2 regions of the Paenibacillus sp. CB74 genome follow, and region 1 is predicted to be linked to the other one. Evidence: predicted binding sites of a transcription regulator. Region 1 holds the regulator's gene; the other holds the start of a gene.
The links. Region 1 encodes CtsR, which represses protease genes until heat stress. Its sites were predicted from a motif close to ATGGTCAATAAAGGTCAAACA; they were not measured.

Region 1 (15,930 bases):
CTGAGGTGTCAGAAGTTGTTGTTGTGGAAGATTCCTTCTTCAGTGGTAAAACGGTCGTCCTGACCGGAACGCTGCACCAATTGACGCGGGAAGAGGCGACGCAGAGACTGGAAGCGCTCGGAGCGAAGGTGACTGGTAGTGTATCGAAAAAGACAGATCTGGTGATTGCCGGAGAGAAGGCAGGTAGCAAATTGACCAAAGCTCATGATCTCGGTATTCCAACGATTGAGGATGAGGACGAACTTGTACGCCTTTTGAACCCACAGGGTTAGAGGATAAACGAACAAAAGAGTTTCTATAAGAAAGCCCCCGAAGACACGGATACGTGGTCGGGGGCTTTTGCTGTTATTGAAATGATTAATACAACGAATGAACAATCAATCAATTTTAACTGAACCGATCATGATCCAGTTATATTATTAGGGATGCGCTGAGATGCGCCTGTAAGCCATGCATCCTTGTCATATCCTCGCTCTTCCCAGTAACCAATATGTTCACTGTCGATGAGTTCAATGCGATTCAACCATTTTACTGATTTGTATGCATACATTTGAGGGATGACGAGCCGTACCGGACCGCCAAGATCAGCTGGGATGGGTTTGCCATCATGCATGACAGCCACCATAATATCCTCCATTTGTGCTTGATCCATTGTAATCGCATCTGTATACACACCATCACCGGAATAAAACTTCACACTATGAGCCTCGGGTTTGACCCCGGCTTGCTTCAAAAGCTGTGCAAGTGAAATCCCTTCCCAGGTATTTTTATACACAGACCATCCTGTTACACAGTGGAAATCACTAACCTGTACGGTACGCGCGAGCTTCACGAACTGTTCCCAGTTCCAGACCTGTGCCCGTTCAACCAATCCATCAATACGGAAAGACCAGTTAGCATTGGAGAAGGACGGTATGGGCGTAACCGTATATACGCGGAAATGACCTTCAGCTCCGCCTCCAATGGGAGGTGAAGATGCAGACAGCGGTTGTGGCAAAGGAACCATACGGTTAGGATCGTTCTCCAGCATACTGTCGATACTGTTATCAATTTTGAGATTGCGTCCTACCCAGGATATAAAAGTAGGTCCGAGTGTGACAGCAAGACCAACCCCCACTGCAGAACGGATGAAAGCTCGGCGTGTATACACAGGTTGAGGTCGCTGCTCTGGTTTGAGAGAATCTCTCTCGGGATTACGATCAAACTGGGAAGAAGATATAGCAGCCGGAGTTTCTTTTTCATCTAATATTGAATCAGATGGATCAGCTGCAATTTGAGCTCGTGTTGAAGTTGTAGTGGTTTTAACCGCACGACGTGCAGGGTCCTTTAACCATTTGGTCCGAGTTATTGAGTGATAGATAATATAAGGTAAGCCCACCCAAGTCAGCAGGTCATGGATCAAGAGTGCAGCATTCGACCATCGGGGTCCAGCCAGCTTGAACTGCCATAATACTATACCTGAGAGTAGCCATCCTACCAGCAGCGCAAGAACAAAGACGGTGTTCACCCTTTGCCAAGGTCTATTACGAAGCTGTTTCCAGTGCTTTACGGCCAAAATCAAGTAATATACGACGGGTGCCAGCATAGCTAGCCCAACGATGATATGCAGCCATTTTAACCATACACGCCCGATTCCAAGGATCTCACGCCAAAAGCCTCCAACTAACATAAGACCTGATATAGCAAGGATTACAACAATCCAGGCATTCCAAGCATGGATGGAAACCAACTTTTTGCCGTAACCTTTGCGTCTATTCTTCAGCCATTGTTTCAAGTGTGATCACCCCATATAGATTTAGTAATGAGTTTATTCAGAAATTGGTTATGTAATAGCCAGTTGTGAATGGAGTGCGATATCTGAGTTGAAAGTTCGTATGAGACAGTTAACGTATGTTTAGGAATTAACCACACCACATGAAGAGTTACATTTAATTGCTTACCTGTCCTATCCCTATATCTATATACCTTATTATAGAGTTTTTGGATCACTTTCTTCAAACCAACAGGAGGGCAAGGGTGTTATACCGATTGGGGCTCTAGCTAATCTTTATTTAGATCCTTATTATTCGTGGTTATAGAAGTATACAATGTATATAGAAATGATCGTTTCATTAGATATAGAGCAGCCTTTCTAAAATCTCCATCTTTGTTTCAGATATTGTGTTAATGTGTCGCATATAGGTTGGAAGCACGGTGCCGTTTAAGAAGATTTTATGATAATAGATGGTTGATAAAAAATGCTTGCTAAATAAATCATGACATGATATATTATTTCTTGTCGCTTCAAACGAATGATTGTCATAATCACTTGAAAGGTGACAAAAACAAAGTGTTGACAGTAAGTTAGTTAACATGATATGATAAGATTCCTGTCCGGTTGACAAACATCAACAAAAACGGACATACAAGTTCCTTGAAAACTGAACAAATGGATAGTAACTTTTGATTCACAATGAATCGTCAGATTCAAAATGAGCTTATCGCTCTTTTCAATACTTTATTGGAGAGTTTGATCCTGGCTCAGGACGAACGCTGGCGGCATGCCTAATACATGCAAGTCGAGCGGAGTTGATAGAAAGCTTGCTTTCTTGATGCTTAGCGGCGGACGGGTGAGTAACACGTAGGCAACCTGCCCTCAAGTTTGGGACAACTACCGGAAACGGTAGCTAATACCGAATAGTTGTTTCCTTCGCCTGAAGGAAACTGGAAAGACGGAGCAATCTGTCACTTGGGGATGGGCCTGCGGCGCATTAGCTAGTTGGTGGGGTAACGGCTCACCAAGGCGACGATGCGTAGCCGACCTGAGAGGGTGATCGGCCACACTGGGACTGAGACACGGCCCAGACTCCTACGGGAGGCAGCAGTAGGGAATCTTCCGCAATGGGCGAAAGCCTGACGGAGCAATGCCGCGTGAGTGATGAAGGTTTTCGGATCGTAAAGCTCTGTTGCCAGGGAAGAACGCTTGGGAGAGTAACTGCTCTCAAGGTGACGGTACCTGAGAAGAAAGCCCCGGCTAACTACGTGCCAGCAGCCGCGGTAATACGTAGGGGGCAAGCGTTGTCCGGAATTATTGGGCGTAAAGCGCGCGCAGGCGGTCATTTAAGTCTGGTGTTTAATCCCGGGGCTCAACCCCGGATCGCACTGGAAACTGGATGACTTGAGTGCAGAAGAGGAGAGTGGAATTCCACGTGTAGCGGTGAAATGCGTAGATATGTGGAGGAACACCAGTGGCGAAGGCGACTCTCTGGGCTGTAACTGACGCTGAGGCGCGAAAGCGTGGGGAGCAAACAGGATTAGATACCCTGGTAGTCCACGCCGTAAACGATGAGTGCTAGGTGTTAGGGGTTTCGATACCCTTGGTGCCGAAGTTAACACATTAAGCACTCCGCCTGGGGAGTACGGTCGCAAGACTGAAACTCAAAGGAATTGACGGGGACCCGCACAAGCAGTGGAGTATGTGGTTTAATTCGAAGCAACGCGAAGAACCTTACCAGGTCTTGACATCCCTCTGACCGGTACAGAGATGTACCTTTCCTTCGGGACAGAGGAGACAGGTGGTGCATGGTTGTCGTCAGCTCGTGTCGTGAGATGTTGGGTTAAGTCCCGCAACGAGCGCAACCCTTGATCTTAGTTGCCAGCATTTCGGATGGGCACTCTAAGGTGACTGCCGGTGACAAACCGGAGGAAGGTGGGGATGACGTCAAATCATCATGCCCCTTATGACCTGGGCTACACACGTACTACAATGGCCGGTACAACGGGCTGTGAAGCCGCGAGGTGGAACGAATCCTAAAAAGCCGGTCTCAGTTCGGATTGCAGGCTGCAACTCGCCTGCATGAAGTCGGAATTGCTAGTAATCGCGGATCAGCATGCCGCGGTGAATACGTTCCCGGGTCTTGTACACACCGCCCGTCACACCACGAGAGTTTATAACACCCGAAGTCGGTGGGGTAACCGCAAGGAGCCAGCCGCCGAAGGTGGGATAGATGATTGGGGTGAAGTCGTAACAAGGTAGCCGTATCGGAAGGTGCGGCTGGATCACCTCCTTTCTATGGAGAATCGTTTCCCGAGCGGAAACATTCAAATATGCAGGTTCTTAGAACCTGCAACAGCAACACAGTTACTTATCCATTTGTTCAGTTTTGATGGAATTTGAGGGGCCATAGCTCAGCTGGGAGAGCGCCTGCCTTGCAAGCAGGAGGTCAGCGGTTCGATCCCGCTTGGCTCCACCAAACAATTTCATCTATTTGGCTTGTTCTTTGAAAACTAGATATTGAAACGAAAGTAAATGCGAATTAGAACATTCCTTTTTTAGCTGAACTTGTGTATAACAAGTTTCAATAAAAACGGTAGTTAATTGCTGTTGCGATGGTATCGAGTGGGAGCGACTTTTGGCTTTGGACGCAGTCCAAAACAAGGGAAGCGAGCGATCGAAACCGGAGCAATTTGGTTAAGCTACTAAGAGCACACGGAGGATGCCTAGGCGCTAGGAGCCGATGAAGGACGTGGCGAACAACGAAACTGCCTCGGGGAGCTGTAAGCAAGCTTTGATCCGGGGGTGTCCGAATGGGGAAACCCAAGCTGGGGTAATTTCCAGTTACTCACAACTGAATACATAGGTTGTGTAGAGGCATACCAGGGGAACTGAAACATCTAAGTACCCTGAGGAAGAGAAAACAATAGTGATTCCGTCAGTAGCGGCGAGCGAACGCGGAGAAGCCCAAACCAGAGAGCTTGCTCTTTGGGGTTGTGGGACGTCTCACATGGAGTTACAAAGGAACCGGTTAAGCGAAGAGGTCTGGAAAGGCCCGCCAAAGAAGGTAAAAGCCCTGTAATTGAAAGTCTGTTCCCTCCGAGACGGATCCCGAGTAGTGCGGGGCACGTGAAACCCCGTATGAATCCGGCAGGACCATCTGCCAAGGCTAAATACTTCCTAGCGACCGATAGTGAAGCAGTACCGTGAGGGAAAGGTGAAAAGCACCCCGGAAGGGGAGTGAAATAGAACCTGAAACCGTGTGCTTACAAAAAGTCAGAGCCCGTTTTAGGGGTGATGGCGTGCCTTTTGTAGAATGAACCGGCGAGTTACGTTCCCGTGCAAGGTTAAGGTGAAGAGCCGGAGCCGCAGCGAAAGCGAGTCTGAATAGGGCGACATAGTACGTGGACGTAGACCCGAAACCGGGTGATCTACCCCTGTCCAGGGTGAAGGTGCGGTAACACGCACTGGAGGCCCGAACCCACGCACGTTGAAAAGTGCGGGGATGAGGTGGGGGTAGCGGAGAAATTCCAATCGAACTCGGAGATAGCTGGTTCTCCCCGAAATAGCTTTAGGGCTAGCCTCGGAAAACAGAGTCGTGGAGGTAGAGCACTGATTGGGTGCGGGGCCCGCAAGGGTTACCAAGCTCAGTCAAACTCCGAATGCCATAGACTTACTTCCGGGAGTCAGACAGTGAGTGCTAAGATCCATTGTCAAAAGGGAAACAGCCCAGACCATCAGCTAAGGTCCCCAAGTGTGTGTTAAGTGGGAAAGGATGTGGAGTTGCACAGACAACCAGGATGTTGGCTTAGAAGCAGCCACCATTGAAAGAGTGCGTAATAGCTCACTGGTCGAGTGACTCTGCGCCGAAAATGTAACGGGGCTAAACACACCACCGAAGCTATGGCTTGATGCTTGCATCAGGGGTAGGGGAGCGTTGTATAAGGGTTGAAGGTGTACCGTAAGGAGCGCTGGACATTATACAAGTGAGAATGCCGGTATGAGTAACGAAAAGATCAGTGAGAATCTGATCCGCCGAAAGCCTAAGGGTTCCTGAGGAAGGCTCGTCCGCTCAGGGTAAGTCGGGACCTAAGGCGAGGCCGAAAGGCGTAGTCGAAGGACAACAGGTCGAAATTCCTGTACCACCGTAAGCCGTTATGAGCAATGGGGGGACGCAGTAGGGTAGTGACGCGGACTGATGGATGTCCGTCTAAGCAGTGAGGCTGATGTGTAGGCAAATCCGCACATCATTAAGGCTGAGCTGTGATGGGGAGCGAAAATTGTAGTAGCGAAGGTCATGATCTCACACTGCCAAGAAAAGCCTCTAGCCAGGTGAAGGTGCCCGTACCGCAAACCGACACAGGTAGGCGAGAAGAGTATTCTAAGGCGCGCGGAAGAACTCTCGTTAAGGAACTCGGCAAAATGACCCCGTAACTTCGGGAGAAGGGGTGCCCCGGTAGTGTGAATAGCACGAGGGGGCCGCAGTGAAAAGGCCCAAGCGACTGTTTAGCAAAAACACAGGTCTGTGCGAAGCCGTAAGGCGAAGTATACGGGCTGACGCCTGCCCGGTGCTGGAAGGTTAAGGGGAGTGGTTAGGAGCAATCCGAAGCTGTGAACCGAAGCCCCAGTAAACGGCGGCCGTAACTATAACGGTCCTAAGGTAGCGAAATTCCTTGTCAGGTAAATTCTGACCCGCACGAATGGCGTAACGACTTGGGCGCTGTCTCAACGAGAGATCCGGTGAAATTTTAATACCTGTGAAGATGCAGGTTACCCGCGACAAGACGGAAAGACCCCATGGAGCTTTACTGCAGCTTGATATTGAATTTGGGTACGATCTGTACAGGATAGGTGGGAGCCTGAGAGACATGAGCGCCAGCTTGTGTGGAGGCAACGTTGGGATACCACCCTGATCGTATCTAGGTTCTAACCTGGTACCGTAATCCGGTGCGGGGACAGTGTCAGGTGGGCAGTTTGACTGGGGCGGTCGCCTCCTAAAGAGTAACGGAGGCGCCCAAAGGTTCCCTCAGAATGGTTGGAAATCATTCGAAGAGTGCAAAGGCATAAGGGAGCTTGACTGCGAGACCTACAAGTCGAGCAGGGACGAAAGTCGGGCTTAGTGATCCGGTGGTACCGCATGGAAGGGCCATCGCTCAACGGATAAAAGCTACCCTGGGGATAACAGGCTTATCTCCCCCAAGAGTCCACATCGACGGGGAGGTTTGGCACCTCGATGTCGGCTCATCGCATCCTGGGGCTGAAGTAGGTCCCAAGGGTTGGGCTGTTCGCCCATTAAAGCGGTACGCGAGCTGGGTTCAGAACGTCGTGAGACAGTTCGGTCCCTATCTGTCGTGGGCGTAGGAAATTTGAGAGGAGCTGTCCTTAGTACGAGAGGACCGGGATGGACGTACCGCTGGTGTACCAGTTGTTCCGCCAGGAGCACCGCTGGGTAGCTATGTACGGACGGGATAAACGCTGAAAGCATCTAAGCGTGAAGCCCCCCTCAAGATGAGATTTCCCAGTATGTAAGACCCCTTGAAGACGACGAGGTAGATAGGCTGGGGGTGGAAGTGCAGCAATGCATGGAGCTGACCAGTACTAATCGGTCGAGGGCTTATCCAAATATGCAAGTTGTAATTCGCATCTTTCGTTTCGAATCTAGTTTTCAGAGAACGAACTCTGAAATGTAAGCTACGCGTTTGGTGGCGATGGCGGAGGGGTTCCACACGTACCCATCCCGAACACGACCGTTAAGCCCTCTAGCGCCGATGGTACTTGGACCGCAGGGTCCTGGGAGAGTAGGACGCCGCCAAGCGAAGAACCACTGCCGATGTTATTCGGTGGTGGTTTTTATTTGTTTATTTTAAGGGATGCGCAAGCATCTCTTATTTGACTTTATAGGAATCCTCTGACACACTCAAAGGGGTACATATATCAGATATCAGGCCATCATGGATTGATAACAACTCTAGTGAATGAGGTGTAGGACGATATGGAAATTCAAAAATTGACGGTAGATGATTTTGAACCGGCGATGGCACTCTCCGAATACGCTTTTCAAGTAGTAATGAGTGAAGAACAAAAAGAAAAACGGCGGAGTCAATTTTCGTCACAGGATATATGGGGTGTATATGAGGACGGGCAGTTAGGAGCCAAACTTCACATTATTCCTTTTCAAACCTATATTCATGGTAGATCGTTCGAGATGGGCGGTATTGCGGGTGTAGCCACCTGGCCAGAGTATAGACGCAAAGGCTGGGTAGCGGGTCTGCTCAAGCATGCGTTGGAAGAAATGAATCGAAACAAACAAAGTATATCGTTCTTGCATCCATTCTCTTTTGGTTTCTATCGAAAGTATGGATGGGAGACGTATGTTGAATTTAAACGGTATAAAGTACCTACAGCTCATTTGCCTCTGAAAAAAGCGACACCTGGAACAATTCGGCGTGGGGATCCGGGCCTCAGTGTATTAAAGGAAGTATACAGTGCTTATGCTGAACGCTATAACGGAACGCTGGTTCGGGACGATGCAAGGTGGGAGAATTCAGTTCTGGTTAATGGAAGCAGCCAGAAGGCTGTATATTACGATGAAGCTAACGCAGCACAAGGTTATCTTTTATATGAGGTTAAGGAAAATAAGTTTACCATTAAAGAGATTATCTATCTAAATGAAGAGGCTAGGCAAGGACTATGGACCTTTATTGCTAACCATGATTCCATGATCCAGGAAGTTACGTTACAGGCACCTGCCAGTGATACGCTTGCCTTCCAATTGGATAATCCACGGATTCAGCAGGAGATCGTACCTTATTTTATGGCGCGCATTGTTAGTGTGGAGCAGTTTATATCTCAATATCCATTTGCAAGTCAGGACTCACCAGTGCAGATTGTTCTACAGGTAGAGGATACCCACGCTCCGTGGAATGAAGGAGTATGGCAACTGAACGTAGCAATGAATGGAACAGCATCCATATGGAAAACTTCGGAGCCAGTTACTGATGATCAGACTATTAAGGTAGATATTCAAGCCCTTACTGCGGTGCTGATGGGATATCGCAGACCAACAGAAATGGCACGAATGGGAAGAATTCACGGACCGAACACAGCTATCAAGGCTTTGGAACAAGCGATTCCTGAACGAGAAACCTATTTACTCGATTTCTTCTGATGACTACTTCCACTACTCGATTTAACTGGATTAGCTTATATACAAATAAGGCGTAATTGAAAGACAAAAGGACTTCTCCAGCAATTTTGGAGAGGTTTTTTTGTGTCTGGGGAATATTTCGTGTAAAATCGTAAAAAATGAATAGTGACCCCACTTGGCAAACCCACAAAATATGCTATAATGTATATAAAGTCAAAGAAAGTCAAAGTCAACTAAAGGTTTAATACTTAAGTAGCTTTCTTTCTACAATCTGATGCATGATCGCCACTATACGTGATTCATCTCATCGGAGGATCAAGGGAATATTAAAGGACCTTCGTGCTTCCTTCGCTCTCCTGTTGACTCCTGTGGAAGCAAGATTCGCTGTTTCCCTGATTGGTTAAATGGGTAGAGAAGGTGTACTCTGTGGGGGCGTGTGGGTCCTTATTGACTTAACGTTTCAGACAGTGGAGGATGATTGGATGCGTAATATCTCTGATATTATCGAACGATATCTGAAGAGTATTTTGCATGAGAGTCCCGAAGGAATGGTTGAAATTCAGCGTAATGATCTGGCAGATCAATTCTCATGTGTACCTTCCCAGATCAATTATGTCATCAGCACACGTTTTACCCTCGAGAAGGGATACCTGGTAGAGAGTAAGCGCGGCGGTGGTGGTTATGTTCGCATACAGCGCATTGAATTACCAGCCCAATCAGCTCTGCATAACCATTTGCACCATAGTATTGGTGATGAGATCGGGCAGACAGCTGCCGAAGGTTTGATTTATCAATTGGAAGAAGCACGTTTCTTGAGCAAGCGTGAAGCTGGGTTGATGCGAGCTGCTGTATCTAGAGAGGTTATATTGGTCAAACTTCCTTACCGGGATCAAATTCGTGCCAGAATGTTAAAGGCGATGCTAATATCTTTGCTCGGTAAATGAAAACTATCGGGGTCAAAGGAGGTACATCATTATGCTGTGCCAAGAATGCAATAAACGTCCGGCGACACTGCATTTTACGAAGATCGTAAATGGAGAGAAGACGGAATTCCATATTTGTGAGTCATGTGCCCGTGAAAAAGGGGAAATGATTCCTGGAACAGCAGGTGGATTTTCCATTCACAACTTGTTGTCCGGGTTACTTGATTTTGATCCAGCCGGCAAAAGTGGATCGGCAGGAACACCACCTGCAAAGGCACTTCAGTGCGAAGAGTGCGGTATGACGTACGCACAATTCAGTAAGATAGGCCGATTTGGCTGCAGTTCATGTTATAAATATTTTGACAGCCGTCTGGACCCTTTGTTCAAGCGGGTTCATGGTAGTACGTCCCATGTAGGTAAAGTACCTGCACGAGCTGGTGGTCGCATCAAGGTGAAACGTCAAATTGCTGATTTGAAGCGTGAGCTCCAAGAGAGCATCGCCCAAGAGGAATTTGAAGAGGCGGCTCAGATCCGTGACCAGATTCGAGAACTTGAAAAAGGAATAGCTCAGGAGTAAAGTTTGTCATGAGTAGGAGGGATGCGTAATGCCTAATCTGCGCTTTACAGAGAAGGCGCTCAGCGACTGGATGCGCAGTGATGCGGCTGATTCCGAAATCGTCATAAGCAGCCGTGTCCGGATTGCGCGCAACCTTCAGCATGTTCCGTTTCCGATGCTGGCTTCCAATGAGCAATCGGAAGAGGTACTGAATAAGCTGAGCGAAGTACTTCAATACGACGATGTTCATGCCTTTGGGGATTTTCATACTTTGGATCTAATCGATATTGACGAACTCGACAAACGGGTGCTGGTGGAGAAACATCTCATCAGTCCAAGTCTTGCGAATGAATCCAGACATGGTGCGGTTATTCTCAGTGAGGATGAGTCTGTCAGTATTATGATTAATGAAGAGGATCATCTTCGTATCCAGTGCCTCTATCCGGGGTTCCAGGTGAAAGAAGCCTGGGAGAAAGCTTCCGCAATAGATGATGCTTTTGAAGCGCACGTGGATTATGCTTTTGATGATCGCAGAGGATACTTAACCAGTTGTCCTACGAATGTAGGTACAGGTGTCAGAGCATCTGTCATGATGCACCTGCCTGCCCTGGTGATGACGCAGCAGATTGGCCGTATTTTAACCGCAGTTTCCCAAGTGGGATTGACTGTAAGAGGCATATACGGTGAAGGCAGCGAAGCTATGGGTAACCTGTTCCAGATCTCGAATCAGATTACACTGGGACAGACCGAACAGGAAGTCATCGAGAACCTGCATGGTGTTGTGTTACAGATGATTGGTCATGAACGTACAGCCAGAGAACGGTTAATTACCGACTCCAGACTTCGAATTACGGATCGTGTCATGCGTTCTTACGGCATATTGTCTCATGCAGCTATTGTTGATTCCAAGGAAGCAGCACAGCGCTTATCGGATGTACGCCTTGGCGTGGATCTCGGCTTGTTGGATGGACTGTCGATCACGGTCATGAATGAGTTGAATGTGATGACACAGCCGGGATTTTTGCAGAAAACATTCGGGGAAGATATGCGCACAGATGAGCGTGACATCTATCGAGCTCAGTTGATTCGTGATACGATCAATGCAGCGAAGCAGTCCTAGCTTACTCTGATATTGTATTAAATTATGGTTTCATGCCGCATTGCGGCTTTTATATAATAAGGCATGTACGATGCCGAATGACTTTATTCGCAGCACGGCTGCAAACAAAAATGATATGAAGAATACGACGGGGATGTTTTGAAACCCCTCGTTTTATCCAAAACCATGGAGGTGCAGGAGATATGATGTTTGGAAGATTTACGGAACGGGCCCAAAAGGTGCTCGCACTCGCGCAGGAAGAAGCTGTCCGTCTCGGTCATAATAACATCGGTACTGAGCATATTTTGCTCGGCCTCATTCGTGAAGGCGAAGGCATCGCAGCCAAAGCACTGATCGGCCTGGGACTCGGATTGGAAAAAATTCAGGATGAAGTAGAAACGCTGATTGGCCGTGGCCAAGAGCAGCCTACCAACATTGCATATACGCCACGTGCGAAAAAAGTAATTGAGTTGTCTATGGATGAAGCTCGTAAATTGGGCCATACCTATGTAGGCACAGAGCATATCCTGCTCGGATTGATTCGTGAAGGCGAGGGTGTTGCAGCACGTGTGCTCAATAACCTGGGTATCAGCCTGAACAAAGCACGTCAACAAGTGTTACAGTTGCTTGGCAGCAGTGAAGCTGTATCCAGCCATAATGGAACACCTGCCAATGTCAGCACACCAACGCTGGACAGTCTGGCACGTGACCTCACGGCATACGCCAGAGAGAATAACCTTGACCCGGTTATTGGACGTAGCAAAGAAATTGAACGTGTCATCCAGGTACTCAGCCGTCGTACGAAGAACAACCCGGTATTGATCGGTGAGCCAGGTGTAGGTAAAACAGCGATTGCTGAAGGCCTTGCACAAAAAATCATTGCCAATGAGATTCCCGAAACATTGCGCGACAAACGTGTAATGACCCTGGATATGGGTTCAGTAGTTGCTGGAACCAAATATCGTGGTGAGTTCGAAGATCGTCTGAAAAAAATCATGGATGAGATTCGCCAAGCAGGTAACATTGTCCTGTTTATCGACGAATTGCATACCTTGATTGGCGCAGGCGGAGCTGAAGGTGCCATCGATGCTTCTAATATTTTGAAACCGGCTCTGGCCCGTGGAGAATTGCAATGTATCGGTGCAACAACACTGGATGAATATCGCAAATACATCGAGAAGGATGCAGCGCTTGAGCGTCGTTTCCAACCGATTACGGTAGATCAGCCTTCTCCGGAAGAAGCGATTCAGATCTTGCACGGCTTGCGTGACCGTTATGAGGCGCATCACCGCGTGAAAATTACGGACGAAGCGATTGTGCAGGCGGTTAAGCTGTCTGACCGTTACATCACAGACCGTTTCCTGCCAGACAAAGCGATTGACCTGATTGACGAGGCGGGTTCCAAAGTAAGATTGAACTCTTACACGATCCCACCAAACCTGAAACAGCTGGAGAGCCGTCTGGAAGATATCCGCAAGGAAAAAGACGCTGCAGTTCAAAGCCAGGAGTTCGAAAAAGCAGCCGCTCTGCGTGATACGGAACAAAAAATCCGTGAAGAGCTGGATGTAACGAAGAACCAATGGAAAGAAAAACAAGGTCGCACGGATTCCGAAGTAACACCTGAGGATATCGCACAAGTGGTAGCCAACTGGACAGGAATTCCGGTGAACAAGCTGAAAGAAGAAGAGACACAGCGCCTGATGAATCTGGAATCCATTCTGCATGAACGTGTCATCGGCCAGGATGAGGCTGTGAAGTCGGTCAGTCGTGCGGTTCGTCGTGCGCGTGCAGGACTTAAAGATCCAAAACGTCCGATGGGTTCATTTATCTTCCTCGGTCCTACAGGGGTAGGTAAAACAGAACTTGCTCGTGCTCTGGCTGAAGCGATGTTTGGTGATGAAAATGCAGTAATCCGTATTGATATGTCCGAGTATGGTGAGAAGCATTCGACTTCCCGACTCGTCGGTGCGCCTCCAGGATATGTTGGATATGAAGAAGGTGGCCAGCTGACAGAGAAAGTTCGTCGCAAACCATATTCCGTTGTCCTGCTCGATGAAATCGAGAAAGCACATCCGGAAGTATTCAATATCTTGCTGCAAGTGCTTGAGGATGGTCGTCTGACCGATTCCAAAGGTCGCGTTGTTGACTTCCGGAATACGCTGATTATCCTGACATCCAACGTGGGTGCTGAAGCGATCAAACGTAACTCGACACTTGGTTTCACAGCAGTTGTGGATGCAGGTGCGGATTATGATAACATGAAGGGTAAAGTCATGGATGAGCTGAAGAAATCCTTCCGTCCAGAGTTCCTTAACCGGATTGATGAAATTATCGTATTCCACTCTCTGGAACAGAAACACATTGCAGAGATTGTTACGCTCATGAGTGAGGAGCTTCGCAAACGGCTGCGTGAATATGAGGTTGACTTCGAACTTACCGACAATGCCAAGGAATTCCTTGCCAAAGCAGGCTTCGATCCAGCCTACGGTGCGCGTCCGCTTCGTCGGGCAATCCAGAAGCATATCGAGGACAAATTGTCTGAAGAGTTGCTTACAGGCAACGTAACCAAAGGGGATTCACTACTCATTGACGAAGAGAACGGTGCACTGTCAGTAACGAAAAAAGACGTGATTGTTCCTTCTAACGAGGAAATCGAAACCAAATAATATGTAACAAGCTATGGAGAATGAACTCAAGCTTGTATTGATTGTTAATCCTTCTCGGCTTTGGCCGGGGAGGATTTTTTGCATTTTGGACAGAAGACGGACATGATTATGTCAGGAACATGTGTAAAGTTTGCGATAATCCTTTACGAAAAATCTCAAACAATGGTAAACTTTTAGTGACCCTGCACGTCAGGGAGTTTGGGCAAAATTCGTCGAATAATGCAAAATGCTGTTATAAAACTAAATTATAGGAGTGCTGAAGTGGCCAAAGTTAAAACCAAGTTTCAATGTACGGAATGCGGCTATGAAGCCCCCAAGTGGTACGGGAAGTGTCCGGGTTGTCAGTCATGGAATTCAATGGTGGAAGAAACAGAGACGGTGGTCAAAACACAAGGGAGAAATTCTCCTCTGTTTGACAGTAAAGATAAACCGCTTCCTATCATAGATATAGATAGCGGTCAGGAACCGCGTGTACAGACTGGAATCGGCGAGTTGAACCGGGTATTGGGTGGCGGAATCGTTCCAGGTTCACTCGTTCTGGTGGGTGGAGACCCAGGTATCGGTAAATCAACGTTGATGTTGCAGACGTCTCATGCTTTGACGCATTCGGGTCTACGTGTGTTATATGTTTCTGGTGAGGAATCAGTCAAGCAAACCAAATTGCGGGCGGATCGTCTCGGGGCACTCTCTGCCGAGTTGTATGTGCTGTGTGAAACCAATATGGAACGTGTAGAGGAAGCGGTGGATCAGATCCAGCCGCATTTTCTTGTCATCGACTCCATTCAGACGGTGTATCTTCCCGAAGTTACCAGTGCGCCGGGTAGTGTAGCCCAGGTAAGGGAATGTACGTCTAGGTTCATGCGGATTGCCAAAGGCAGAGGCATTGCAACGGTTCTTGTGGGGCATGTTACCAAAGAAGGTGCCATTGCCGGTCCACGTATGTTAGAACATATGGTGGATTGCGTGCTTTATTTTGAAGGAGAACGGCATCATACGTATCGACTGTTGCGTGCGGTGAAGAACCGTTTTGGTTCAACCAATGAGATTGGCATTTTTGAGATGGGCGAGGATGGACTTCGTGAGGTGGGCAACCCGTCAGAACTCTTTTTGTCGGAACGGCCACTGGGTGTAGCGGGTTCTACGGTAGTTGCCAGCATGGAGGGCACACGTCCTTTGCTCGTGGAATTGCAGGCGTTGATCTCGACCACCCATTTCCCTTCTCCCCGCCGTATGGCAACAGGAGTAGACTTGCATCGATTAAATCTGATCATTGCCGTGCTGGAGAAACGGATGGGCATGTTTTTACAAACCCAGGATGCATATCTTAACGTGGCTGGTGGAGTAAGGCTGGATGAGCCCGCGGTAGATTTGGCGGTTGCGGTCAGCATTGCCTCCAGTTTGAGAGATGTACCGACCAAGCCGGATGACGTCATCTTTGGCGAGATTGGTCTCACAGGTGAAGTTCGAGCCGTATCACGAGCAGAACAACGAGTGAAGGAAGCCGCGAAGCTGGGCTTCAAGCGTGTTATTTTACCAGAAAAAAGCTTAAAGGGCTGGAAACATCCTCGCGGGATACAACTGATCGGTGTGAATACCGTGGCAGATGCACTAGCGGTTGCTTTAGATTAGGGGGCATAACAAGATGAAAGATTCGAGCCAATTGGATAATATGAATGAATTATTAAGGCTGATCGCACCAGGTACACCTTTCCGCGAAGGTCTGGAAAATGTGCTGCGCGCCAAGACGGGCGCACTGCTTGTTGTAGGATACAGCCCTGAAGTCATG
Region 2 (15,930 bases), 1.0 Mb from region 1:
GGACCACGAAGAGAACGTCCGAGAATAGTTGTAATGGGCGGCGGAACCGGATTATCCGTGATGTTACGCGGTTTGAAAGAGAAGCCGCTGGATATCACGGCCATCGTCACGGTTGCAGATGACGGTGGAAGTTCAGGCATCCTGCGCAATGAGCTACAGATGCCGCCTCCGGGCGACATTCGCAACGTGCTTACGGCACTGGCTGATGTAGAACCATTGCTTTCAGATATGTTGAAGTACCGTTTCAATACAGGCGCGGGGCTTGCAGGCCACAGCTTGGGAAATTTGATTTTGGCTGCAATGACGGATATTTCGGGCGACTTTGTGACCGCAGTGCGGGAGCTTAGCCGCGTGTTTGCCGTTCGAGGTGAGGTATTGCCAGCAGCCGGGCAGGCCGTTGTGTTGCATGCCGAGATGGAAGATGGCACAATTATTACAGGTGAGTCCAAAATCCCTGAGGCAGGCGGACGCATCAAACGTGTTTTCCTTGAACCGGATCACGTGGAGCCGTTGCCAGAGGCAGTAGAGGCTATTCGTCAAGCTGACGCCATTCTGATCGGGCCAGGCAGCCTATATACAAGCATTCTTCCCAATCTGCTTGTGCCTAAGCTTGCAGAAGCTGTGGTAGAGGCTGATGCGGTGAAGATGTTTATCTGTAATGTTATGACACAGCCGGGCGAAACGGATAACTATACGGTAAGTGACCACCTTAAGGCGGTACACGAGCATATAGGTCATCAGCTCTTCGACTACGTTATCGTAAATAATGGTGATATTCCGCTGCAAGTGCAGAATAAGTATGCGGAAAAAGGAGCAAAACCGGTTGTACTGGATATGAATGTACTCGAAAGTGCCGGCTATCAGGTGGTTGCAGATACCCTTGTTCTGTTCAAGACTTATCTGCGTCATGATGCCGACAAGTTAAGTCATCACATCTACCAGCTGGTACAAAATTGGATGTTACGGAAGAGGTGAAGTCCCATGTCGTTTGCAGCACAGACCAAAAAAGAGTTAACCATGATCGAGAGCGAACCGTGCTGCGAAAAGGCGGAACTTTCAGCCCTCATCCGTATGCTTGGTGCAGTGCAGTTATCGAATAAAAAAGTGATCTTGGATATTTCGACGGAGAATGCCGCCATTGCAAGACGGGCATACTCTCTGCTTAAAAAGCATTTTCAAGTGCATACGGAATTACTGGTCCGCAAAAAAATGCGGCTGAAAAAGAACAATGTATATATTGTTCGTATTCCAACTATGGTACAGGAGATTCTCAAGAGTCTTCATATTGTATCGGAAGGTTTTCTGTTTACACCAGGGATTAATACGGAGTTGTTTCAGCAGAACTGTTGTAAACGGGCCTATCTTCGCGGTGCATTTCTGGCCGGTGGATCGGTTAATAATCCGGAAGGCTCCTCGTACCATCTGGAGATTGCGTCCATGTATGAGGAGCACTGTCAGGCACTCGTTGATCTCGCCAATGAATTTCATCTGAATGCCCGGTGTATAGAACGGAAAAAAGGATTCATCCTATACATTAAGGAAGGCGAGAAAATCATTGAGCTGCTCAGCATCATTGGTGCTCATCAGGCCTTGTTCAAGTTTGAAGATGTACGGATTATGCGAGACATGCGTAACTCCGTTAACCGGATTGTCAATTGTGAAACTGCCAACCTGAATAAAACCATTGGAGCGGCTGTAAGACAAATCGATAATATCCGTTTGTTGCAAAAAGAAGTTGGTCTGGAGTCACTGCCTGAGAAACTTCGCGAGGTGGCGGAGGTTCGACTGGCTCATCCAGATATCAATTTGAAGGAAGTGGGCGAACTCCTTAAAGGTACAGTTAGCAAGTCTGGAGTAAACCATCGGCTTCGTAAAATTGATGAGCTGGCTGAGAAAGTGCGCACAGAACGTTATGGTTAAGACGTCGCAGGGTAAGTAACAAGGTCGGCTGTTTCTACTGAACTGAAACGGTCGGGAAGGTCAACCGTTAAGGATCTGGGAGAACTCACTTAGGTCATTGGATGCGCTCTGCAAAAGATGAAATAGGGCAAGATAATGTCCTACAAAAGACCCTGAGTTTTTTCTTCTAGTGTCCTGCACGGGTTAATGGTATAATGTTGTATAAATATAATTGTGTATTTAATGTCCAGATTTCATAATAGGGGGTAAGTTTCCATGACAAAGCACCCGGTAGTTGTCCGTTTGAAAACGGGTCTCCATGCCAGACCTGCGGCACTGTTCGTTCAAGAAGCGAATAAGTACTCGTCTGAAGTGTTCGTCGAGAAGGACGACAAAAAAGTTAATGCAAAAAGTATTATGGGGATCATGAGCCTTGCGATTAGCACAGGTACGGAAATCCAGATTAGTGCAGAAGGCGCGGATGCCGAACAGGCTGTAAACGCTTTAGTTAGTCTGGTAAGCAAGGAAGAGCTCGAAAACCAATAAGATATGATCAATCCAATGAAGAAGTCCCGAAAGGGGCTTTTTTGCGTTATTGAGGTATTTGCTATCGTCAAGTGCAACATTATGGAATTTGTCCCGTCTGTTAAGGTATCAAATCGATTAAAGTTTGAGATGTTAACACATAAGGAGGCTATCGTGATGGGTAAACAATGGATGAAACCGTTTGGTGCAGTGCTGGTGGCAAGTACGTTGCTTGTAGGAGGAACCGCTTGGGTTGCGCCAGGGAGCTATGCTTATGCTGCAGAGGTTCAAGGCGTACAACAGAATGTGATTAATGTCGTGGGTAAAGGTGAGATTCAGGTGAAGCCTGATATTGCTTATCTGTCCATTGGTGTGAACAGTACTGCAGAGACAGCTGCATCTGCTCAAAAAGCGAATGCTGCCAAAGTTCAAAAAGTATCCAACTTGCTGAAGAATACGTGGAAGATCAGTGCAGACGACATTCAAACCAGTCAGTTCTCTGTACAACCCAACTATACGTATAGCGAAAAAGACGGACAACAAATTAAAGGATACACAGCCCATCATACACTGACAGTCACGTATCGTCAGATGGACAAGATCGGCGAACTGCTTGATGCTGCTTCAGGGGCAGGTGCCAACAATATTGAGAACGTGCGCTTTACTGTAGAAAATCCGGAAACTTATGAGTCCCAAGTGATTGAGAAAGCTGTTGCCAATGCAGATGTAAAAGCTGGCGCCATCGCAAAAGCAGTTAAACGTCAACTGGGTGCTGTTCTTTCCGTAAGCCAAGGCGATGCGAATGTACCTGTGTTCTATGCAAGTGAGTCATTGATGTCCAAAGCAGCAGATACAGCAGGTGGCACTGAGATTGAAACAGGCCAGGTTAAAGTAAGCACAATCCTGAATATCACGTATGAAATGAAATAAATAAGATCGAACTAATGATTGTAAACTCAAGTAACCTTTATAAGTGTCATTTAAAGGGTACAACGAAATGATGACAAAGACTTTGTCCTGAGGACAGAGTCTTTTTTTGTTGGAAAAGCAAACTTTGATGAAGTTTGATAGAAGTGTACCTTTCTCAAGCAACGTGAAATGCTGTTTATTGGTATCTTTTTTGTATAGTTGTTCGTGACAAAAAGGTCATATCCCCTTATATTTTGCGTCTGATATTCATCAACATTGTAACTCGAGCTGTAAACCTTTCCGAAATTGGGTTAATTATAATAGAGAGGTGAGCGTATGAGATATGCGATCAGGTCAGGATTACATACGCAATGATACCTAATTGTGAATTCAGAGAGGAGTTTTATATATGACATCATGGAAAAAATGGACAAGTGCGTTGCTTGCAGCAGGAATTATTGTAGGTAGTGGTTCGGTATGGCAGGAGAGTTCGGTACAGGCGGCTTCTGTATCCTCGAAAGTGACAACCCCAGCTGAGGTAACGCTGAAATCGGGTGGGAAAACACTGACTCAAAAAGGACTTCTTCAAGGTGGATCGACTTGGGTCTCGCTGACAGCAGTCAAAGATGTAGCGGGTGGAACGTTGAAATATGATGCTAAAACGAAGTCATATACGGTAACAGCAGCCAACAATGCGATGACCGTTAGCCTGATGGATGGACAACCAAACGTCTATATTAACGGGTATTACCCTCAGGTGGAAGCAAAATTGATTCAGGGTCGATTATATATTCCATTCTCGGCAATGCGAGATTATCTGGGTGTACAGGGAAATTGGGATGGCAAAACCAAAACGTTGACACTCAGCAAAGTGAAGCAAAATAATGTGCAGGTAAAATCGACAAAAGTAAACGTGACTGTGAAAAATGCGGAGGTGGATGTACAATATCCGCAGGTGAGTGGACTTGCCAGCAAAGAAGCTGAAACGGCAATCAACAAAGTGCTCAAAGATGAAGTGGATACGGCTGTTGCTGCTTTCAAAAAACAAACCACTGAATTCGGCGGGGCAACCGCAAAACGTCCATATGCATTTGAAACTTCGTATGTCGTGACCTACAATGAGAACGGCGTGCTAGGTTTGATCACTCAACGTTATGAGGACTATGCAGGAGCACACGGCATGACAACCCGCACGGGACACACCTTTGCACTGGACACAGGCAAGGAGCTTACGTTAGATGATGTGCTGCAAAATAACAAAACCATGCGCGAGACGTTGGGTAAAAAAGTGGGCGAGCAACTGAAAGCCCGCGGTGGATACCTGGAAGGTTACAAAGGGTTAAATAAAGACCAGGATTTCTATGTGACACCAACAGGTGCAGTTGTGTTCTTCCAGTTGTATGAATATACAGCTTACGCGGAAGGTTTCCCTGAAATGAAGTTCACTTACAAGGAAATTCTGCCTAAGGCTACGGAACCGTTTAGCAACGTAACATCAGACAAGTAAGTTCGCGTAGGGTAACTTTTAAGCAAGAGCACTTATCACATTCTTCTCATGAAAAATAATAACAAGAATCCCCCGTCAAAGCAGGATGACGGGGGATTCTTGTTTATCCAGGCAACGCACTCCACTAACGGGTGTGATATTTGCCTGTTTAGTTGAAAATAGCACAGGGCGGGCTCACCTTTATATCGGTGAAGCCCGCCCTGTGATGTTACCGCTAGTCTCCAGGCAGCATATTAGATGCCTTGGGAACCCACGTTTTCAATAACTTTATCAATGATACCGTAATCGGCAGCTTCAGCAGCACTCATGAAGTAGTCACGATCTGTATCTTTCTCGATCCGCTCGAGTGGTTGACCTGAACGCTCAGAGATGATGCGGTTCAAGGTATCACGCATTTTCAGGATGCGGCGAGCACGAATTTCGATGTCCGAAGCTTGACCTTGAGCACCACCAAGCGGTTGGTGAATCATGATTTCACTGTTAGGCAACGCAAAACGTTTCCCTTTCGCACCAGCATTCAGCAAGAATGCACCCATGGAAGCCGCCATACCTACACAGATGGTAGATACATCCGGTTTGATGAATTGCATTGTATCGTAAATGGCCATACCGGCTGTAATCGATCCGCCTGGGCTGTTGATGTATAAGTGAATGTCTTTCTCCGGATCTTCCGCAGCCAGGAACAACATCTGTGCCATAATGGCATTAGCCACTACATCATTAACATCGCTACCAAGGAAAATAATACGATCCTTCAGCAATCTGGAGTAGATGTCATAGGCGCGCTCACCCCGGTTGCTCTGTTCAACGACCATTGGAATAAAACTCACGTGAAAAACCTCCTTGGAATGTAAATGTTATTGGTGCTTATACTTAAACTGTTACCGTATTACCCACATAATAAACAATTCCAAACAAAAAGTCAAAGAAAGTCAAACTAACTTGCAAAAAAAAGAAACCTTTCCGGTTTCATTGGTTAAAAGGGTTATGAGCTGTTAAATAAAAGTGGCGCGCCCGCCAAGAATCGAACTTGGATCTCAGGCTTCGGAGGCCTACGTCATATCCATTGGACCACGGGCGCACATTATGTGACAGCAATAATGATTATAGCTCATGAAATATTTAATTGCAAGCAATTCGTGATGTGTATTGGTTTGGATTAACCTAAAAATGATCATGATGAAGAAGAGTGGATAAAGAGTGCATTTAAGTAAATGCTATTAGAGGTTTTGGACATGCCGGATGAAATGTGATTCTGAGCGATATGTAGATGGGATTCATTTGTTTCTTCTATATATGGTATGCGTGAGCTAGTCCTTGATCATGGAAGTCTAGGATTGTGAAAATAGGCGCGTACAAACGCTGAATGTGTGTCGAAATAACACCTTGAAACACTTGCATGTCACGTCAGTTTTAGGTAGAATAGACGTGGGACTTAAAAAGTTAACCCGGGACGTTTTAGGGCCACGAAAGAGAGCTTGGAACGAGAACTTGCGGGAGTGGAAAGCATGCGAACGATTTTAGAAGTACAAAAGCAGCTTCTGCCTGATCTCATGGATGTCTTGAAAAAGAGGTATACGATTCTGCAACAGATCATGTTATCGGATGTGATCGGACGGAGAACGTTAGCTAATTCCATGCAGATGACCGAGCGGGTTCTGAGGGCTGAGACCGATCTGTTAAAGGCTCAGGGACTTATTGAAATTGACAGTGCAGGAATGAAGATCAGCGAGGCAGGGTATGATTTGCTGCAGCAGTTAGAGCCCGTAGCCAAAGAGTTGTTCGGATTATCCGAGCTGGAAGAGCGCATCAAGCAAGCCTACGGTCTGCAAAAGGTAGTTGTGGTTCCTGGCGATTCGGACGTATCTCCATTTGCCAAAAGGGAACTGGGCAGAGCCGGAGCGAAGGCTCTCGGCAATATCATGAGTGACAACGACGTTGTCGCCGTTACTGGCGGATCAACAACGGCCGAAGTCGCAGAGCAACTGACTCCGCCAACATCGCTCAAAGGTGTCTGGTTCGTACCGGCACGCGGTGGACTGGGAGAAAGCCTTGAAATTCAGGCAAATACGATTGCATCTACGATGGCAAAACGGGTAGGGGCGCAATATAAACTCCTGCATGTACCGGATTTGCTTAGTGATCATGCCTATGAATCATTAATCCAGGACCCCAGTGTTCAGGAGATTCTGCAGCTGATTCGAAAATCGCGGATTGTTATTCATGGAATTGGTGATGCCGTGGAGATGGCGACAAGACGTAAACTTGCGACGGAGATCATAGATGAACTTCAGGAGCAGGGAGCCGTATCTGAATCTTTCGGTTATTACTTTAACGATCAGGGTAAGGTGGTACATACCATGCTTACACTGGGGATGCGACTACAGGATATTGAACGAACCGATGTTGTGATTGGAATCGCAGGTGGCAAAAGCAAAGCTGCTGCTATACATTCCGTGTTACGATTTGGTCAGGAAGATATTCTGATTATTGATGAGGCAGCTGCCGAAGTCATCGTTGCTGAAATGGAATAAAGTTTTACTCTGCAACACAACTATTGTTGTCTTGACGGACTTCACCGTCTGTCTTGAATATATAAGTTTCATAAAAAATTAATCAAAACTTGGGAGGAACTTACTCATGATTAAAGTAGGTATTAACGGTTTTGGACGTATTGGACGCTTGGCATTCCGCCGTATTCAAAATGTAGAGGGCATTGAAGTAGTAGCAATCAACGACTTGACTGACGCTAAAATGCTGGCTCATTTGCTCAAATATGATACAACTCAAGGTCGCTTCGATGGCGATGTTGAAGTACACGATGGCTTCTTCAAAGTGAACGGCAAAGAAGTTAAAGTATTGGCTAACCGTAACCCGGAAGAACTTCCTTGGGGCGACCTGGGCGTAGATATCGTTCTGGAATGTACTGGTTTCTTCACAACGAAAGAAGCAGCTGAGAAACACTTGAAAGGTGGAGCTAAGAAAGTTGTTATCTCCGCACCAGCTACTGGCGACATGAAAACCATCGTTTACAACGTAAACCATGAAATCCTCGACGGTACTGAAACTGTAATCTCCGGCGCATCTTGCACAACGAACTGCCTGGCACCTATGGCAAAAACACTGCAAGACAAATTCGGAATCGTTCAAGGTTTGATGACTACAATTCACGCTTACACTGGCGACCAAAACACATTGGATGCTCCACACCCTAAAGGTGACTTCCGTCGTGCTCGCGCAGCAGCTGAAAACATCATCCCTAACACAACTGGTGCTGCTAAAGCAATCGGTCTGGTAATTCCAGAACTGCAAGGCAAATTGGATGGTGCAGCTCAACGTGTACCAGTAGCTACTGGTTCCCTGACTGAGCTCGTAACTGTTCTGGGTAAAAAAGTTACTGCTGAAGAAGTTAACGCAGTAATGAAAGAAGCTTCCGACCCACAAACTTTCGGATACACTGAAGACGAAATCGTATCTTCCGACATCCAAGGTATCACTTTCGGTTCCCTGTTTGATGCAACTCAAACTAAAGTTCTGACTGTTGGCGACCAACAATTGGTTAAAACTGTAGCTTGGTATGACAATGAAATGTCCTACACTGCACAATTGGTTCGCACTTTGGAGCACTTTGCAAAAATGATTAAGTAATATCTGCAATAACATAGAGCGGAAACAGATGCTATATTGTTTCCGCTCTTTATATATCAATATTTTGCAAATTTCTCAAAAACACCAGGATTGACAAGGGATTTCAGCCCTTGATCGGTCCACCAAATACATGGGTGCGGAGGAAATACAGATGAACAAAAAAAGTGTACGCGATATCGAATTGACAGGAAAACGGGCTTTTGTCCGTGTAGATTTCAATGTGCCGCTCGAAGATGGTAAAATTACAGATGACAAACGTATTCGTGCAACGCTTCCTACAATCAACTTCTTGATTGAAAAAGGCGCTAAAGTCATTTTGGCAAGCCATATGGGTCGTCCTAACGGCGAAGTGGTTGAATCCTTGCGTTTGACTCCAGCAGCTGAGCGTTTGTCTGAATTGTTGGGTAAAACAGTTGTTAAAACTGACGATTCTGTTGGTGACGCTGTTAAAGCTCAAATTGCTGAACTGAACAATGGCGACGTATTGTTGCTTGAAAACGTTCGTTTCCACGCAGGCGAAGAGAAAAATGATCCGGAACTGGCAAAACAATTTGCTGAACTGGCTGACGTTTTCGTTAACGATGCGTTTGGCGCGGCTCACAGAGCACACGCTTCGACTGAAGGAATTGCTCACTTGCTTCCAGCGGTGTCCGGTTTGTTGATGGAAAAAGAACTTGAAGTGTTGGGTAAAGCCATTTCCAACCCTGAGCGTCCTTTCACAGCCATCATTGGCGGATCCAAAGTTAAAGACAAAATCGATGTAATCGACAACCTGCTGAACATTGCAGACAACGTGATCATCGGTGGCGGTCTGACTTACACGTTCCTCAAAGCACAAGGACATGAAATTGGACAGTCCTTGCTGGATGACTCCAAACTTGATGTTGCGCTCGGTTTCATCGAAAAAGCGAAAAAATTGGGCAAAAACTTCTACCTGCCGGTAGATATCGTAGTGTCTGACGATTTCAGCGCAAAAGCAAACACACAAATCGTTGATATCGATGGTATCCCAGCAGATTGGGAAGGAATCGACATCGGTCCTAAAACACGTGAGATCTATGCTGACGTAATCAAAAACTCCAAATTGGTTGTATGGAACGGACCAATGGGCGTATTTGAAATCGAGCCATTCTCCCACGGTACTCGTGCAGTAGCAGAAGCTTGCGCTGAGACAGAAGCTTACACTGTAATTGGTGGCGGTGACTCCGCAGCAGCAGCTGAGAAATTCAAATTGGCTGACAAGATGAACCACATCTCTACAGGTGGCGGTGCATCGCTCGAGTTCATGGAAGGTAAAGTACTTCCAGGCGTAGTGGCACTGAACGACAAGTAAGTTTTAGTAGTCTATAGCATGAAGGAGTTGAAACCCATGAGAACACCGATTATCGCAGGTAACTGGAAAATGTTCAAAACGGTTTCCGAATCCAATGACTTCATTCAGGAAGTTAAAGGAAAAGCGGAAGTTGAAGGCGTGGAAACTGTAATCTGCGCACCGTTTACGAATCTGCCATCCCTGGTAGAAGCCGTTAAAGGCACAAACATCAAAATTGGTGCACAAAATCTTCATTTTGAAGACAATGGTGCATTCACAGGTGAAATCAGCGGTGTAATGCTGAAAGACCTGGGTGTGGATTATGTCATCGTTGGTCACTCGGAGCGCCGTCAATATTTTGCGGAAACCGATGAGACTGTCAATAAAAAGTTACATGCAGCATTCCGTCACGGATTGACTCCAATCTTCTGCCTTGGTGAAACGCTTGAAGAGCGTGAAGCGAACCAAACAAAAGACGTATGCAAAGTGCAAACAGAAGCTGCTTTGGCAGGTCTGTCTGCAGAGCAAGCGGCACAGGTTGTTATCGCTTATGAGCCAATCTGGGCGATTGGTACAGGCAAATCCTCCACTTCCCAAGATGCGAATGAAGTTATTGCTTACATCCGTACATTGGTGAAGGATCTGTACAACGAGACGGTTGCGAGTGCAGTTCGTATTCAATACGGCGGCAGTGTTAAACCGGAGAACGTAACAGAATACCTCGGACAAAGCGACATCGACGGCGCGCTTGTTGGCGGTGCCAGCTTGCAGCCGGCTTCGTTCATCGCGCTTGTTGAGGGGGCGAAGTAAGATGACAGCTCCAAAACCTGTAGCACTGATCATCATGGACGGCTTTGGTCTGCGTAACACGGTGGAAGGCAACGCGGTAGCGCAAGCCAAGAAACCGAACTACGACCGTTTTATGAGCCAATTCCCACATACAACACTCACTGCTTGCGGTGAAGCTGTAGGTTTGCCAGAAGGGCAAATGGGAAATTCCGAGGTAGGTCACCTGAACATCGGTGCCGGCCGGATCGTATACCAGGATTTGACCCGTATCTCCAAATCCATTCGTGACGGCGAGTTCTACGACAATGAAACACTTGTCAAAGCGGTGCGCGAAGCGAAACAAAACGGTAAAAAGCTTCATCTCTACGGCTTGTTGTCCGATGGCGGCGTACATAGTCACATCGACCACCTGTTCGCTATGCTGGATCTGGCCAAAAAAGAAGAAATGAACGATGTATATATTCATGCCTTCATGGATGGCCGTGATGTTATGCCAGACAGTGGTAAAGACTTCATGCAGAAGCTGATCGCCAAGATTGAAGAAGTTGGTGTGGGACAAATCGCTACGGTACAAGGTCGCTATTACGCGATGGATCGTGACAAACGTTGGGAACGGGTGGAGAAATCATACCGCGCCATCGTTTATGGAGATGGACCGAAATACACTGACCCACTCAAAGCGGTTGAAGAATCGTATGAGAAATCCGTATTTGATGAATTCGTTGAACCAACGGTTATCGTCAAAGCGGATGGTGAGCCGGTAGGTTTGGTAGAAAGCGGCGATTCCGTTATCTTCCTTAACTTCCGTCCTGACCGTGCAATCCAGTTGTCGCAAGTATTCACGAACCAGGACTTCCGCGGTTTCGATCGTGGTCCGAAGTTCCCAGTGGGCTTGCACTTTGTATGTTTGACTTTGTTCAGTGAGACGGTTGAAGGTTATGTGGCTTACTCGCCGAAGAACCTCGACAACACCCTGGGTGAAGTTCTGGTACAGAACAATAAAAAACAACTGCGTATTGCAGAAACCGAGAAATACCCGCACGTTACCTTCTTCTTCAGCGGCGGTCGTGATGTGGAGCTTCCGGGCGAAACTCGTGTACTGATCAACTCACCAAAAGTTGCGACATATGATCTGCAACCAGAGATGAGCGCGTATGAAGTAGCTGACGCATGTGTTCGCGAGATCGAAGCAGACAAACATGACGCCATCATTCTGAACTTCGCTAACCCTGACATGGTTGGACACTCCGGCATGCTGGAGCCTACCATCAAAGCGGTAGAAGTAACAGATGAGTGCATGGGCCGTGTTGTGGATGCAGTACTTGCCAAAGGCGGCGTTGTACTGATCACTGCGGATCATGGTAACGCGGATATGGTGTTCGATGAGCAAGGACGTCCGTTCACAGCTCATACAACGAACCCGGTTCCATTTATCGTTACAGATGCTAACGTTACCTTGCGTGAAGGCGGAATCCTGGCAGATATCGCGCCAACGATCCTTGACCTGATGCAGTTGCCTAAACCGGAAGAAATGACAGGTACATCTGTTATTGCTACTCGTAAATAAGTTACACAGCCAACATATATGAAATTGGGAAGTTTGGCGTTTACCTCTGAACGGAGGCAGCAGAAATGGTCTGAAGAAGCGAAGCGTTCGCCTTTATCACAGGATTCCAACTTATGAGAATAAGTTCAAAGGAATCCGGGGATAACAGCGATCGGAAGACGATTCTGCTGACGAAGTGGATAAGGGGAAACACAAGGAGTCCTAATTTTCAATAAATTCAAATTTAAAGGAGATTATCACAAATGACTATTATTTCTGACGTGTACGCTCGCGAAGTCCTCGACTCCCGCGGTAACCCTACAGTAGAAGTTGAAGTATACCTGGAGTCCGGCGCAATCGGACGCGCAATCGTTCCATCCGGTGCATCCACTGGTGCCCACGAAGCAGTTGAGCTTCGCGATGGCGACAAATCCCGTTACCTCGGTAAAGGCGTTCTGCAAGCTGTTAAAAACGTAAACGAAACAATCGCTCCAGAAGTTATCGGTATGGATGCATTGGATCAATTGGGTATCGACAAATTGATGATCACTTTGGATGGTACGCCAAACAAAGGTAAACTGGGTGCTAACGCAATCCTGGCTGTATCCATGGCAGTAGCTCGCGCAGCTGCTGACGCTCTGGACCTGCCATTGTACGTTTACCTGGGCGGATTCAACGCTAAAGCATTGCCAGTTCCAATGATGAACATCATCAACGGTGGTGAGCATGCAGACAACAACATTGACGTTCAAGAGTTCATGGTTCTTCCAGTTGGAGCACCAAGCTTCAAAGAAGCTCTTCGCGTAGGTGCGGAAATCTTCCACAACCTGAAATCCGTATTGAGCTCCAAAGGCTTGAACACAGCTGTAGGTGACGAAGGTGGTTTCGCACCGAACCTTGGTTCGAACGAAGAAGCAATCACTACAATCATCGAAGCGATTGAAAAAGCGGGTTACAAACCAGGTGTTGACGTATTCCTGGGTATGGACGTAGCTTCCACTGAGTTCTACAAAGATGGTAAGTACACTCTTGCTGGCGAAGGTAAATCTTACACTTCCGCTGAGTATGTTGACCTCTTGGCTTCATGGGTTGAGAAATACCCAATCATCACAATCGAAGACGGTATGTCTGAAGATGACTGGGATGGTTGGAAATTGCTCACTGAGAAATTGGGAGACAAAGTACAACTCGTTGGTGACGACTTGTTCGTAACGAACACTGAGCGTCTTGGCAGAGGTATCGAAGAAGGTATCGGTAACTCCATCCTGATCAAAGTTAACCAAATCGGTACATTGACTGAAACATTCGATGCAATCGAAATGGCTAAACGTGCAGGATACACAGCTGTAATCTCCCACCGTTCCGGTGAGTCCGAAGACAGCACAATCGCTGATATCGCTGTTGCAACAAACGCTGGTCAAATCAAAACGGGTGCTCCTTCCCGTACAGACCGTATCGCGAAGTACAACCAATTGCTCCGCATTGAGGATCAACTGGGTGAACTGGCTCAATACAATGGTCTTAAAGGATTCTACAACCTTAAAAAATAAGCTGGATATCCAGCTTTTACGGGCAAGCCGGGTAACCGGCTTGTCTTTTTTATTGATGTGGATTAATCGTATAATGTATGGAGTATGTAGATGGTCAAATTTAGGGTATTGTATGAACTACACTACTTGTATCACAACAATAGCTATGTTACAATTAAAGTAACTGTTTTTATGGTGAGATGTTATGCCCACATGGGTAGGAGGTGGAAAGAATGGATATTGCTTTGAAATTGCTGCTCGTTGTCTTCTCGATCGGTCTAATCACTGTAGTATTGCTGCAGCACGGGAAAAGCGCTGGTTTGGCGGGTGCCATCTCCGGTGGTGCGGAACATCTTTTCGGTAAAACGAAAGCGCGCGGATTGGATCTCTTCCTGCAACGTGCAACGGTGGTACTTGGTGCAGGATTTATGATTTTGTCTATTATTGTTACGGTGTTTTCCAAGTAAAATTGGAACTGCTGGGCAATGAATAGCTTAAGCTAATGGCTTAATTGATGAACCTTCGTTTCGTGGAGAAACGGGGGTTTTTTAATAAATTTTTACGCGTCCAAACTTTACCAACAATAATCTAATCTATAGACTCCATGATTTCGGTCTTCTTCTCACTTCTGTTCGGTTTTCCTTCCTTAACATGCAACACAACCCCTATCATGTATGGATATGTCCCTCGCTTATTCGTTACGCGCGAACGCACTCCCTATAATGAATGTCATGTGTACAGAAAATTTTCGGATGTAGTCCTTTTCCAGAAGCGTACAGCATGGGTATCGCATAAAATGTCTGTAGAGATACGTGAAAGCGTGATTTTAGAGGAGCGCCCGGCAACTGTGGTTTTTTTACGAGGTACGGATGGGCTGGATTGAATTCGTGTATACTAGGGTATGAGATAGTATGGGTGCGCGACTATACTCTTCCCGACAGTGATTGCATGAAAATGGTAAGAATTCCGATACATAAACAGATGAGATCCGATTACACTTTTATGTTTCCCGAGGTGAATATATTAATGATAACAGAACAACAATTGCTCGACTTCATGCGGGAGACCGCTTATAAACCGATGACTTATCAGGAGTTGGAACAGCACTTCGAGATCGAAGACGCAGCTGATTTCAAAGCCTTTTTGATTATGCTGAATACGCTGGAGGAATCCGGAAAAGTTCTGCTGACCCGCAACAATCGTTATGGCATGCCAGAGCGCATGGATTTGGTTCGCGGACGTCTACAGGCTCATGCCAAAGGATTTGCTTTCCTTATTCCTGAAGATCGAGAGCACCCGGATGTGTACATTCACGCCAATGACATGAAGAGTGCGATGAATGGTGACACGGTATTGGTTAAAGTCACGTCCCAAGGCCCTTCTGGCGGTCGCCTGGAGGGTGAGATCGTCCGTATTGTTACTCGTGCGGTGACACAAGTTGTAGGGGTGTTCCAAAGCCATGAGGTGTACGGCTTCGTAATTCCGGATGACAAACGGATTAATCGAGATATTTTCATTCCGCGTACCAACTTTGCAGGGGCGGTTGATGGACAGAAGGTCGTCGCAAAGATCGTCAGCTATCCAGAAGGCCGTGCGGCAGCCGAGGGTGAAGTGATCGAGATTCTCGGTCATAAGGATGAGCCGGGTATTGATATTTTGTCCGTCATTCGCAAGCATCAGCTGCCAGAAGCTTTCCCGGATGAAGTGGTCGAAGAAGCGGAAAAAGCACCAGACTCTATTACTGATGAAGAAATCGTTCAACAAGGTCGTCGTGATCTGCGCGGACTGAACATTGTCACGATTGATGGCGAAGATGCCAAGGATCTGGATGATGCTGTTAACGTAGAGAAGTTGCCTAACGGTAACTATCGTCTGGGTGTTCATATTGCCGACGTTGGCTATTATGTACAGGAGAATTCCAAGCTCGATCAGGAAGCCTACAACCGCGGATGCAGTGTATATCTGGTGGACCGGGTTATTCCGATGTTGCCTCAGCGCCTATCCAACGGAATCTGTAGTTTGAACCCGCAGGTAGATCGCTTGACCCTGTCTTGTGAGATGGAATTCAACGATCAGATGAAAGTTGTGAAACATGACATTTTCACAAGTGTAATCAAAACCAAAGAGCGGATGACGTATTCCAACGTCCGTAAAATCCTTGAAGGTGAAGAGCCGGAATTGCTTGAGCGTTATAAGGATCTGGTGGATGATTTTCATCTGATGAAAGAGATCGCTTTGAAACTGCGGGCTATGCGTATGCGTCGTG

Region 2: the regulator CtsR is predicted to act here: its motif matches at 5,759-5,779, upstream of clpP (ATP-dependent Clp endopeptidase proteolytic subunit ClpP).

What each region holds. Positions count from the first base shown of each region.
Region 1 covers NZ_CM146009.1:6,179,158-6,195,087, forward strand. Annotated here, with positions in the region: gene ligA (NAD-dependent DNA ligase LigA) at 1-272, shown strand, start outside; gene ACX9NY_RS27100 (molybdopterin-dependent oxidoreductase) at 401-1,774, opposite strand; rRNA gene ACX9NY_RS27105 (16S ribosomal RNA) at 2,498-4,049, shown strand; tRNA gene ACX9NY_RS27110 (tRNA-Ala) at 4,157-4,232, shown strand; rRNA gene ACX9NY_RS27115 (23S ribosomal RNA) at 4,449-7,375, shown strand; rRNA gene rrf (5S ribosomal RNA) at 7,452-7,568, shown strand; gene ACX9NY_RS27125 (GNAT family N-acetyltransferase) at 7,746-8,921, shown strand; gene ACX9NY_RS27130 (CtsR family transcriptional regulator) at 9,383-9,844, shown strand; gene ACX9NY_RS27135 (UvrB/UvrC motif-containing protein) at 9,876-10,400, shown strand; gene ACX9NY_RS27140 (protein arginine kinase) at 10,429-11,499, shown strand; gene ACX9NY_RS27145 (ATP-dependent Clp protease ATP-binding subunit) at 11,682-14,144, shown strand; gene radA (DNA repair protein RadA) at 14,406-15,773, shown strand; gene disA (DNA integrity scanning diadenylate cyclase DisA) at 15,787-15,930, shown strand, end outside.
Region 2 covers NZ_CM146009.1:5,138,734-5,154,663, reverse strand. Annotated here, with positions in the region: gene ACX9NY_RS22800 (gluconeogenesis factor YvcK family protein) at 1-975, shown strand, start outside; gene whiA (DNA-binding protein WhiA) at 982-1,920, shown strand; gene ACX9NY_RS22790 (HPr family phosphocarrier protein) at 2,176-2,445, shown strand; gene ACX9NY_RS22785 (SIMPL domain-containing protein) at 2,602-3,354, shown strand; gene ACX9NY_RS22780 (stalk domain-containing protein) at 3,743-4,840, shown strand; gene clpP (ATP-dependent Clp endopeptidase proteolytic subunit ClpP) at 5,074-5,670, opposite strand; tRNA gene ACX9NY_RS22770 (tRNA-Arg) at 5,847-5,921, opposite strand; gene ACX9NY_RS22765 (sugar-binding transcriptional regulator) at 6,349-7,374, shown strand; gene gap (type I glyceraldehyde-3-phosphate dehydrogenase) at 7,481-8,488, shown strand; gene ACX9NY_RS22755 (phosphoglycerate kinase) at 8,640-9,821, shown strand; gene tpiA (triose-phosphate isomerase) at 9,858-10,610, shown strand; gene gpmI (2,3-bisphosphoglycerate-independent phosphoglycerate mutase) at 10,612-12,156, shown strand; gene eno (phosphopyruvate hydratase) at 12,399-13,685, shown strand; gene secG (preprotein translocase subunit SecG) at 13,898-14,131, shown strand; gene rnr (ribonuclease R) at 14,691-15,930, shown strand, end outside.